DNA from 2 places in the Lentilactobacillus hilgardii genome. Region 2 is predicted to be linked to the other one. Evidence: riboswitches for the same ligand, from Rfam matches in the RefSeq annotation. Region 2 holds a riboswitch; the other holds the start of a gene.

Region 1 (5,610 bases), 1.0 Mb from region 2:
TTTGCTTTGGAACTTTATCATGAGAATCCAGATCTGGTTGTTAATTTCCATATGTTAACCCGAAAAGAGATTTGGGAGAGTTTGGAAAATAACAAAATTGACCTGGCAATTATGTATCTTCCAGATGAATCAATCAAAAACTGGAAACCGTACAGTTCTAAAAAGATCATTTCGGATGATTTGTTATTAATTCATCATAATCAAGATCTTTCTAAGAAAAAGAAAGTTCATTTAAAAGATGTTAACGATCGACCATGGGTCATGTATCCACAAGATTATTACTTGAACCAGACGTTACGGGAAACGTTTAAAAACCAAATGGTTGACTTTCCAACTGCAGCTGCTCGTTATACCATGCCTGAGCAGATTTTGAAGTTTGCAATTAACACTGGTACAAATACTGCATTACCAAAATCATACATGGTCAATATTAATCTAAAGGATCTGACAAATGATGATATTTTTGTCTCTGAATTTGATCCTAAAATTAAATTTGATTTGAAGTTTGTTTATCGGAAAAATAAGAATGAAATTCCAAGAATCGGTCGTTTTTTGTCTAAATTTGACGAATTCTTGAATACTAAGGATTATCTATCTCGATTAGCAGATTAATTTTTAAAAATTAAAGGAGATTTTGTAAATGAGTAAAGAATTAGTTTTTGGTCACCAAAACCCTGATACAGATGCAATTGTAGCCGCAAAAGCGTACTCGTATCTTCAAAACCAATTAGGTTATGATACTGAGGCCGTCGCTTTGGGACAACCAAATCCGGAAACCAATTTTGTTTTGAATTACTTTGATGAAACAACGCCACGAGTGATTAAGACAGCTAGTAATGAAGTTGATTCAGTTATGTTGGTTGATCATAATGAATTTCAACAAAGTGTTAGCGACATTAAAGATGTTAAAATTACCCACGTTGTTGATCATCACCGGATTTCAAATTTCCAAACAGAATTACCATTATATTATCGTGCAGAACCATTAGGCTGCTGCAGTACAATTTTGGTTAAGATGTTTGACGAAAACAAGATTGAAATCCCGGCTCAACTTGCCGGCTTGATGCTTTCAGCAATTATTTCCGATACGTTATTGCTTAAGTCTCCTACAACGACTGATGATGACAAAATTGCTGTTAAGACATTGGCGGAGATTGCTGATATTGATTACGAAAAGTATGGTATTGAAATGCTCAAGGCTGGAACTAACGTTGCAGCTAAAAGTGATCAGGAACTAATCGACTCAGATGCAAAGTCATTTACAATGGGTGGCAAGAGTGTTCGAATTGATCAAATCAACGTTGTTGACTTTGATGATATTGATAAGCGTCAGGATGATATTAAAAAGGCAATGTCAGCCGAAGCTTCCGATAAGGGATACGATTTATTCTTAGTACTTGTTACGAACGTTTTGAATAGTGATTCCAAATTGATTGCAGTTGGATCATCTTTAGATGCCGTTGAAAAAGCTTTCAACGAAAAGTTTGCTAGTGACAATACAATGCCGTTACCAGGTGTTGTTTCTCGAAAGAAACAGGTAGTACCACCATTAACTGATGCATTAAGTTAATGACTCGTACGTATATTTGATTAAGTTAAAATAGCATGTTAAATTCGGTCCACAGTTTATCACTGAGGCCGTTTTTTGTTTACATAAAAGCAATGACGACCTATAATATAGAAAGCATTAGTTGCACACAATCTATTTACCCTTGGCAGGAGGTCAATCATGGTTGAGAAAAAAGATTTAAAACATCGATTAACACCAGAACAGTATGCGGTTACCCAAGAGGCCGCTACGGAGGCACCCTTTAGTGGTCAATATGATCATTTTTATCAAGAGGGTATTTATGTTGACGTCGTAAGTGGTGAACCTTTGTTTTCATCTAAGGACAAATATGACGCTGGGTGTGGATGGCCATCATTTACCAAACCAATTGAGCAAACAAGTATTCATAAGAATTTGGATACTTCTCACGGGATGATTAGAGAGGAAGTTCAAAGTAATGATGCTCATTCTCATCTAGGGCATGTGTTTGGCGATGGGCCCAAAGAAGCAGGCGGCCAACGATATTGTATCAATTCCGCGGCCTTGAAGTTCATCCCCGCAGACGAGCTTGAAGAGGCAGGGTATGGGCAGTATAAACCAATGTTTAACTGATATGTACAGCTGTTAAAATAGATGTTTAGCTGATATTAATAATAAAGTCAAAGAGGTGTCATTAATGGAAGATACAGCAATTTTTGCCGGTGGGTGTTTCTGGTGTATGGTTAAACCGTTTGATACCATGCCCGGTATTAATAAAGTTATTTCCGGATATACGGGCGGTCATGTAGCAAATCCGAGCTACGAACAGGTTAGCAGCCATACAACGGGACATACCGAAGCCGTTAAAATCAATTTTGATCCAGATATTATTAGTTATAAGCAACTGGTTCAAATTTATTGGCAACAAACAGATCCAACAGATGCAATGGGACAGTTTCAGGATCGAGGAGATAACTATCGTCCAGTGATTTTTGTGAAAGATGAAGCGCAACGAAAAATTGCGGAGGCTTCCAAAAAAGCTTTAGAGGAAACCGGTATGTTTGACCAGCCGATTGTCACTCAAATTGAAGATGCCAAACCCTTTTATCCAGCAGAAGAGGAACATCAACAGTTTTATAAAAAAAATCCATTTCGCTTCCAAATGGAGGAAGCTGGCGGACGTGAAAAATTTGTGAAAGACCACTGGCAGTCAAAACAAAAATAATCAGCAGAACCTAAATAAGCTGACATCAGTTCCTTGATAAACAAGGGATTGGTGTCAGCTTATTTATTTTGTTTTAAGGCTTTTCGGCAATTATTGCGACATAACCACCTTTTGAAAAGCCATCTTCAGGTTCTTCAGCACTATCGTTTGTGTAGAGTGGGTTTGCTACCAAGGTTTGTTTGAACCTTAAATGTCGTAGCTGAAGCTCGTTTTCTAAAAGGTGCTTTTTTTCTAAGGTGGTATGCCAGTATGCAGAATCAACCAGTTCAATTGGGTATGGCCATTTTGGAAGAACATTTGCCAATTCTTCTGATTGATAATTACCCTGAATTTTGGCAAGCATATACATTAATCCATAAGCACTTTCTTTTGGCACGTCAATTAAAATAAAATGGCCGCCGGACTTGAGTGCTTTGATACAATTTTGATAAGCTGCCAATAAGTCCTTAATATAACTGGAGCTGCCATTAAAGTAAATGGTATCATACTGTCTTGCCGGCAGATTAATACTTTCTGCTTTTCCAATTCGAACGTTTAATCCCCGCTTTTTTGCAATCTGTGCCATATCGGTAGAGGGTTCAACACCATCAAAAAGTGGCAGGCCATATTGGCGGTGGAGGGTATCTTCAAATAGCCCGCTGCCACAACCGATTGACAAGACATGTTTTGTTGAACTTAAGTCCAAAGCAGATTTTAAAAGTTTTAATTCACTCAGAAATACCTGCTTATTAGCCAGAAACCACTGATCATATTCAGTGGCATAACCATCAAAAATTTCTATTGCATGTGTTTTAACCATGATAAAACCTCCAAGAATGATTGCTTGGAGAGAAATTAACAGACTCATATCGTTAAGCTTCCCTACGCGAGTATTGACTCACAGGTTCAAAGGGTTCCCAAAAATGGTCTCAGCAAATTGCTCCCCTAGCTGCATTTTCAGTATAAACCAGATTAGGCAAATTTGCATTAATATTTTGACATGAGTGTTTTGCGATGATTAAGGAAAATTTCAACTGAAATGGCTGAAAAGAAAGCGAATTCGTTAACAATGCCTTATAATAGTATAAAGGCTTAAAACATCGACAGTTACTTTTTAACGAGCTATAAAAGCTGACTTAACGGGAGTTGTTAATATTATGGATCGAAAAGATCGGATTAAATTACTGAGCGATTTAATTAAAATTAATACAGTTGGTGGTCGAGAAGAAGGAACGGCCAAATATCTTTCTCGATTTTTGGAAAGTTATGGGATTCACGGTAAGACAATTGAGGTTGAACCGGGGAGGTTTAATTTAGTTGCCGAAATTGGTGATAAAACGTCACCAGTAATTGTTTTTGAAGGGCATCAAGATGTTGTTGATATTGGCGAACGGTCAAAATGGCTGCACAATCCCTTAGGGGCTGAAATTGTTGGCGATCGCATGTACGGCCGAGGCACGAGTGATATGAAATCCGGACTTGCTGCAGAAATTATCACAATGATCGAGCTGAAGCAGTCCGGAAAACCGATAAATGGAACCGTTCGTTTGTTGGCAACAGTTGGTGAAGAGTCCAGTACAGTCAATCATATGCAAGGTGCACAGTACTTTGCCAAACATGGGTATTTGGATGATGTTTCAGCGGCAATCGTTGCTGAACCAAGTAGTGAGCCCTTGGATTGGCTAACACAGGATACACCGCTAAATCCATTTAAGTTTTCAAAAGCACAGATTAGGGAATTAGTTAAAGAAAACAATTCGACTGAACAATATCTTTTGAGTTTCGCGCACAAGGGTTCCATTACGTATGAAACACTGGCAAAGGGGAAAACAGCTCATAGTTCATCGCCGCAATTAGGGATAAATGCCATTGCACCTTTAATCAAGGCATACGATAATGAAATTAAATATTTCAGAACACTTCATGAAAAAAATGCCATTTTAGGAAAAACGATTCCTGTGGTCACCAAAATTAATGGTGGTGATCAGTTAAATTCCGTTCCGGCTTCGGCCTCTGTTTATGCGAAGATCAGAACCATTCCGGAAGAACCCAACGACGCCATTATTGATCATTTAAAACGGATTATTTCTAAGAATAATCAGGAGTCGGAAGCCGACTTGTCATTTAAACTTCTTGGGAACAAGTATCCCGTGGTAAGTGATCCGAATAATAAATTGATTCAGTTACTTAGAAAGCATGGTGAACAGCAACTCCAACAAAAATTACCATTGGGTGGGTATCCTGGTGGTACGGATGCAGCAGAATTCGTCAAAGTAAACCCAACGATCACGGTTGCGGTCTTCGGCCCGGGTAATATGACGGCACACCAAGTTGACGAGTTTGTTGAGCTGGAAAATTTTGAACGCTTTATTGAGATTTATAAGCAAACCGTTAATGACTATTTTGATGCCTAGAAAATAGTGATCGACTAAAGTAAAATTTGTATGCCAAACCTTATTAAACGATTAACCGACATAATGTTGATAAAAAGATTATTTATGGCGGCTTTTTCAATCTCCTGTCACAGTTAGTGGCGTGGATTATAACGAATCATTATTGTTGACCCTCTGGTGATTAGTTTTTAGGTCTTTTAAAAGTCGGACAGCATTTTTTTCAAAAAAGGTTGCCCCGACAATTAATAAATGATCACTTGCTGTAAAGTGTGAATTGTGAAGACTAACTTGTCCACCGTTTCCGATATTTGCATAAACACCGGGGATAATGTCCTGGTAGCAGGAAAAGTCGTCACTGCCAAGCTGTTGTTCCTGTACATAGATTGGGGCAAATTTAGCAGTTTCGTCCTTAACAATCTTAGTTAATGTTGGATCGTTATCAACGGATGGATCTCCGGCGTACCAGTTAATATCAGCTTTAACGT
Region 2 (5,610 bases):
TGACTGATACCGTCAATACTCGGAACAAAAATCATAGTCGTCTTAGTTACTTTACTCATGATTTCGCTGTCATGACCAGCTCCCGAAGCAAGTGTTTGATAACTAATACCAAGGTTCTTTGCCAATTGCTTATTTCTGGTCAGCATGCCGTTATCAAGTTGTGTGGGGTGGTCAGCTACCCACCGGTTTACAGTAATCGACACGGGTGAATTTGAAGCTTTTTGTGCTTCATCTCTTAGCCTGTTTTCAAAAAGATTCAAAGTGGTATCACTGACATGACGGGTATCAATACTAAATATTACTTTCCCAGGAATAACATTTGATGTATTTGGCCAGACATGGCATTCGCCAACTGTGAATGTGAGCTGTGGACTGATTTCTGCCGCAATAGCTTTAAGGTGGCTAATTAAAACAATTGCGATTTGAAGAGCATCGTGGCGGTCGGTCATCGGTGTTGTCCCCGCATGATTGGCGATGCCGTTTACTGTTACGGTAAAGCGTCGTTGACCAACAATTGAGGTTACCAAGCCGATTTGACAGTGTGACTCAATCAGACGAGGCCCTTGTTCAATATGAAGTTCTGTAAATGTTGAGGGGATATTGGGCAACCCCATTTCATCAGCCGCTTCTTTTAACTTAGAAACGGCTTTTTGGCGAGCTGTGTCAAAAGCGATGCCGGATTGATCCTTAATTCCAGTTACGTTTTGGATCCTTGCATAGTGTTTTGAACCGGAAAACGTTGCTGGAAAATGACTGCCTTCTTCCTCACTGAATGAGATGAGGCGTAATGTCTTCTTGGGTTGACCAAATGTACGAACGAGGTTCAGAATGGCTTGAAGACCGCCAACAACGCCATATAGGCCATCATATGGCCCACCATGAGCAACCGTATCCATGTGTGATCCCGTCGCAATAATAGTGTCAGGCGATTGTGAACCAATGACATCCAAATAGACAGTGCCGTAGGTATCAACGGTTATAGTCATTTCAGCCTGATTGCCCCAAGAAATAAGCTGCTTTTGTCCCTTAACCCAATTAGGCGAGTATACCAAACGGTTTTGACCAACTTCATTTTTAGAGAATTGATTAATAGTCGTCAAACGGTTGTTTAATTGGTCAGTTTTGATTGGCATTTTTTCACCTTCTATTTAGCAGTGCTGACACCGGCTAATGGTGATGAAGCAACTGCGCCGTGTTCGATAACCCGGCCGGGCTTTGCGAGATAGGCTTTTCGGCCGGCTTCGATTGCCAATTTGAAGGCCTCCGCCATAAGTGGGATATTACCGGCGGTTGCCATCGACGTGTTGGCCATGACTGCTGAAACACCCATTTCCATTGCTTCTGCGGCTTGGCTCGGTCGACCAATTCCGGCATCTACAATAACCGGAACATCAATTTCATCTACCAGGATTTGAATAAGGTCCTTTGTTGAAAGGCCTTTATTCGTTCCAATCGGAGCAGCTAACGGCATGATGGTGGCTGCTCCGGCATCAACTAATTGTCGAGCTGCGTTTAAGTCCGGCAATATATAAGGCATCACAATGAAGCCCTCCTTTGCCAGAACTTCGGTTGCCTTCAGGGTTTCGTAATTATCCGGCATCAAGTATTTTTTATCAGGTACGACTTCAACTTTGATAAAGTTGCTGCCACTTAATTCGCGGGCAATTCGTGCCGTTCGAATAGCTTCTTCAGCGGTTGTCGAACCGGAAGTATTAGGTAAAATAGTGATATTTTCGGGAATAAAATTCAAAATATTTTCTGATCCTGTTGTGTTCCGGCGAAGTGCCATCGTAATGATTTGAGCTTTTGCATTGTTAATGGCCGAATCAATCAAGTCATAAGAATATTTTCCCGAACCAAGAATAAAACGGGACGTAAATTTATGACCGCCGATAACTAATTCATCTTTGTCTTGAATGGATGCTGACATAATAATAGTCCTCCCTAAATTTCTGTTTGTCCTAAAATTAAACGTGTAATCATATTAGCTTCATGTCCTGCGCATATCATGACCCGAGGTGCCATTAGACCTTCGGCACCTTTGGTTGTGCCATCACCGGCAATGTAAAGATTAGGGCGGGGATGCTTGGTGGTAATGGTATTTGAACTGTGAATCCCGGCCATCCCGGTTCCCATAACTAATGGCTTGTCGGGATAAAACTCGGATGCAGCATCCAACAACATGGCTTTTGCAGCCGGATTGTCGAATGCTTCACAGATAATATCGGCACTTTCAAATAAGTCTTTGACATTATCGTGGGTAACCTTAACCTGAGCCGTTTGAATATCAATAAATGGATTGAATTCCTGTAAATTTTGCTTCATTGCAACAACTTTCGGCATATCAACCTGGCTTAATTTGAATTGTTGACGATTTAAATTGCTCAATTCAACGAAGTCAAAATCAATTAATTTTAAATGACCGACACCAATTCTGGTTAATGCGATGGCGATATTTGAACCAAGTCCACCTGAACCGGCAATTGTGACATGAGCAGCAGCTAATTTATCGGTTGAGTCTTTAACATTTCGTTCTTTCATGCCATCATAAACATCTTTGTAACGCTGTCCCTGAACTTCTGCTTCCATTTTTGCGTTTCCTCCTCTAGCCGCCACCAACGAATGAGATTAGTTCGACTTTGTCGCCGGACTCAAGCTTGATCTTATCGAATTGCGCTCGGTGAACAATGTCGCCGTTTCGCTCAACGACGATATTTTCAATTGGTGCGTTTCGCTTTTTGAGAAAGTCAATGACGGTTTGACCGGCAACGTCTTCTTCTTGACCATTAACTGTCACCATAATAAAAGCCCCCTTCTTCGTGATTGCTCGAAGGAAGGGGACCAAGATTGGCGGACTTGGAATCCAAACAGGTTTTAACAGAAAAAGAAAAAAGATCTTCTTTTCTGTTAAAAGAAGATCTCGGAATCCAAATTTAAAATCAATTTTCCGGTTCGCTCTTCCTTCGACAGTACAAACTGCATCAGGTTCGATGGGTATTATCTCAGCCTTTACGAACGTGGTAATAAATGATCTTAATCATTTACTTAGACACGTTCAGGCACCCCAGACGAAATATTTAATTAAGCTTATTAGCTCATGTATTATTTATAGCGGTTTCATGGATAAAAGTCAAGTGTGCGGAGCAAAGCGGATAGCACCCGGAGTATAAGACGGCGATTTGGGAAATCCCGGGTTTGGATTTTTCAAATCGATCTCTTATATGAAGTGGTGCTGCTTTGAGGAGCAGTCCTAGTCAAGTGTGTGGAGCAAAGCGGAAAATGTTTTGAGTCACTTTAAAAATGTTTACGAAACCATGGATAACAACAATCATTAAGTTGCAAATGATGATTAAGTTAGGTAGACTTTTTTCGAACATATAAATAAAGCATACACAAAAGTAAATTTGGAGGAATCATCCATGAAAGTGACAAACCGGCCATTGTACTTGGTAACCGACCATACAAATTTAAATGATGAAGATTTTTTACAACAAATTGATCTTGCCTGCGAATCCGGCGTCAGTTTATTGCAATTACGCGAAAAAAATCGATCAAGCCGTGATATTTATGAGTGGGCTGTCAAGGTAAAAGATATTGCAGATCGGCATCGAGTACCATTAATGATTGACGATCGTTTGGATATTGCGCAAGCTGTTGATGCAGCAGGGGTTCATTTAGGGCAAAGCGATTTACCGGTTGAAATTGCCCGGCGGATTTTGGGGAACAAAAAAATCATTGGCGCAACGACAAAAACACTTAAACAGGCTAAGCTTGCTGAAGAACAAGGGGCAGATTATTTAGGTGTAGGGGCTATCTTTCCAACCCAAACCCATGTAAAGACGGTTCATACCAGTATCGAGACATTGGGAAAAATTAAGGAAGCTGTTAATATTCCGGTTTATGCAATTGGTGGGTTAAAGGCTCACAATATTCAAGCAATTGAACCGGCACATGTGGACGGGGTTGCAGTTGTTTCAGCCATTATGCAGGCCAAAAATGCAAAGGCGGCAACTAGAGAATTATTGGATGCTGTTGAGGATGCCATTGGATAGGTTTTAGAAGAAAGTGGAACAGATAGACTTCAGATGTCTAAATTAAGTATCAAAAAAGGATGCCGGATAATTTATCCGACATCCTTTTTAAGCTAGTGATCAAATAAAGATCATTTTGCACGGTTTATTGTTCTTTGTACCAAGTGTAATGGAAACTGCCTGGGCGATCAACACGTTCATAAGTGTGAGCACCGAAGTAGTCACGTTGTGCTTGTAAGAGGTTTGCAGGAACAACTTCTGAACGATATGAATCGTAGTATGAAACAGCTGCAGCAAGTGATGGAACCGGTACACCGGCCTTAGTAGCCAAAGCAACCACGTCACGAGCTGATTCTTGATACTTCTTAGCGATATCAATAAAGTATGGGTCAAGAAGTAAGTTTTGAAGATCAGGGTTCTTATCATAAGCATCGGTAATGTTTTGTAAGAAGCGGGCACGAATAATGCATCCGGCTCTCCAAATCTTAGCCATTTCGCCAAGTTTAATGTTCCACTTGTAGCTGTCTGAAGCGGCCTTCAATTGAGCAAAGCCCTGAGCGTAACTCATTACTTTACCAAAGTAGAGTGCTTCACGGACTTTTTCAACAATTTCTTTTTTGTCGAAATCAACGTCACCCTTAGGCTTAGGAAGTACTTTAGAAGCTGCAACACGTTCTTTCTTGATCATTGAGATGAAGCGGGCATAAACGGCTTCAGTAATAACTGATTGATCAACGCCAACTTCAAGAGCATCTTGTGAACTCCACTTACCGGTACCTTTATTGGCACCACGGTCGAGAATCATATCAACGATTGGTTTGGTCTTGTCATCACCAATATCATCTTTATGAGTCAAAATATCAGTGGTGATTTCAATTAGATAACTGTCAAGTTCACCTTTATTCCATTCTTTAAAGATGCCAGCTAAATCATCAACTGAATAACCGGCAAGGTTTCTTAAAATATTGTAACTTTCATCGATTAACTCTTCATCACCATATTCGATACCGTTGTGGACCATCTTAACATAGTGACCGGCACCATTAGGGCCAATATATGTGACACATGGTTCGCCATCGGCAGGTGCTTTGGCAGCGATTTGCTTAAGAATTGGTTCAACTAAATCATAAGCTTCTTTTTGACCGCCGGGCATTAATGATGGACCTTGGAGGGCACCAAGTTCACCACCGGAAACACCCATTCCGATAAAGTTGATACCTGATTTATCAAGACGGGCATTTCGAGCCATCGTATCATGGAAGTTTGTGTTACCACCATCGATAAGGACATCGCCCTTGTCGAGGAGTGGGAGTAATTCATCAATAACAGCGTCAGTTGGTTTACCAGCTTTAACCATTAAAATGATTCTACGAGGAGTTTCCAGAGATTTAACGAAGTCTTCAACTGAATAACTTGGAAGCAGCTTCTTGTCTCCGTGGTCTTTTATAACAGCTTCTGTTTTAGCTCCGGTACGGTTGAAGATTCCAACTGTGTAACCGCGGCTTTCGATGTTAAGGGCAAGGTTTTTACCCATAACGGCCATACCAACAACACCGATGTTTGCTTTTTGATCAGACAT

The links. A riboswitch is a leader RNA that binds a small molecule or an ion and turns the genes downstream of it on or off. The one in region 2 is predicted to bind thiamine pyrophosphate.
Region 1: linked by a shared signal. The riboswitch ahead of GQR93_RS08055 (class I SAM-dependent DNA methyltransferase) and the one ahead of thiS (sulfur carrier protein ThiS) in region 2 are both predicted to bind thiamine pyrophosphate.

Annotation. Positions count from the first base shown of each region.
Region 1 is NZ_CP047121.1:1,726,091-1,731,700, reverse strand. It holds gene GQR93_RS08075 (LysR family transcriptional regulator) at 1-612, shown strand, start outside; gene GQR93_RS08070 (manganese-dependent inorganic pyrophosphatase) at 641-1,570, shown strand; gene msrB (peptide-methionine (R)-S-oxide reductase MsrB) at 1,730-2,161, shown strand; gene msrA (peptide-methionine (S)-S-oxide reductase MsrA) at 2,226-2,753, shown strand; gene GQR93_RS08055 (class I SAM-dependent DNA methyltransferase) at 2,827-3,600, opposite strand; TPP riboswitch at 3,595-3,689, opposite strand; gene GQR93_RS08050 (M20/M25/M40 family metallo-hydrolase) at 3,890-5,146, shown strand; gene GQR93_RS08045 (amidohydrolase) at 5,273-5,610, opposite strand, start outside.
Region 2 is NZ_CP047121.1:2,762,263-2,767,872, reverse strand. It holds gene GQR93_RS13060 (hydantoinase/carbamoylase family amidase) at 1-1,133, opposite strand, end outside; gene GQR93_RS13055 (thiazole synthase) at 1,145-1,930, opposite strand; gene thiF (sulfur carrier protein ThiS adenylyltransferase ThiF) at 1,945-2,589, opposite strand; gene thiS (sulfur carrier protein ThiS) at 2,606-2,800, opposite strand; TPP riboswitch at 2,941-3,077, opposite strand; gene thiE (thiamine phosphate synthase) at 3,420-4,052, shown strand; gene gndA (NADP-dependent phosphogluconate dehydrogenase) at 4,177-5,610, opposite strand.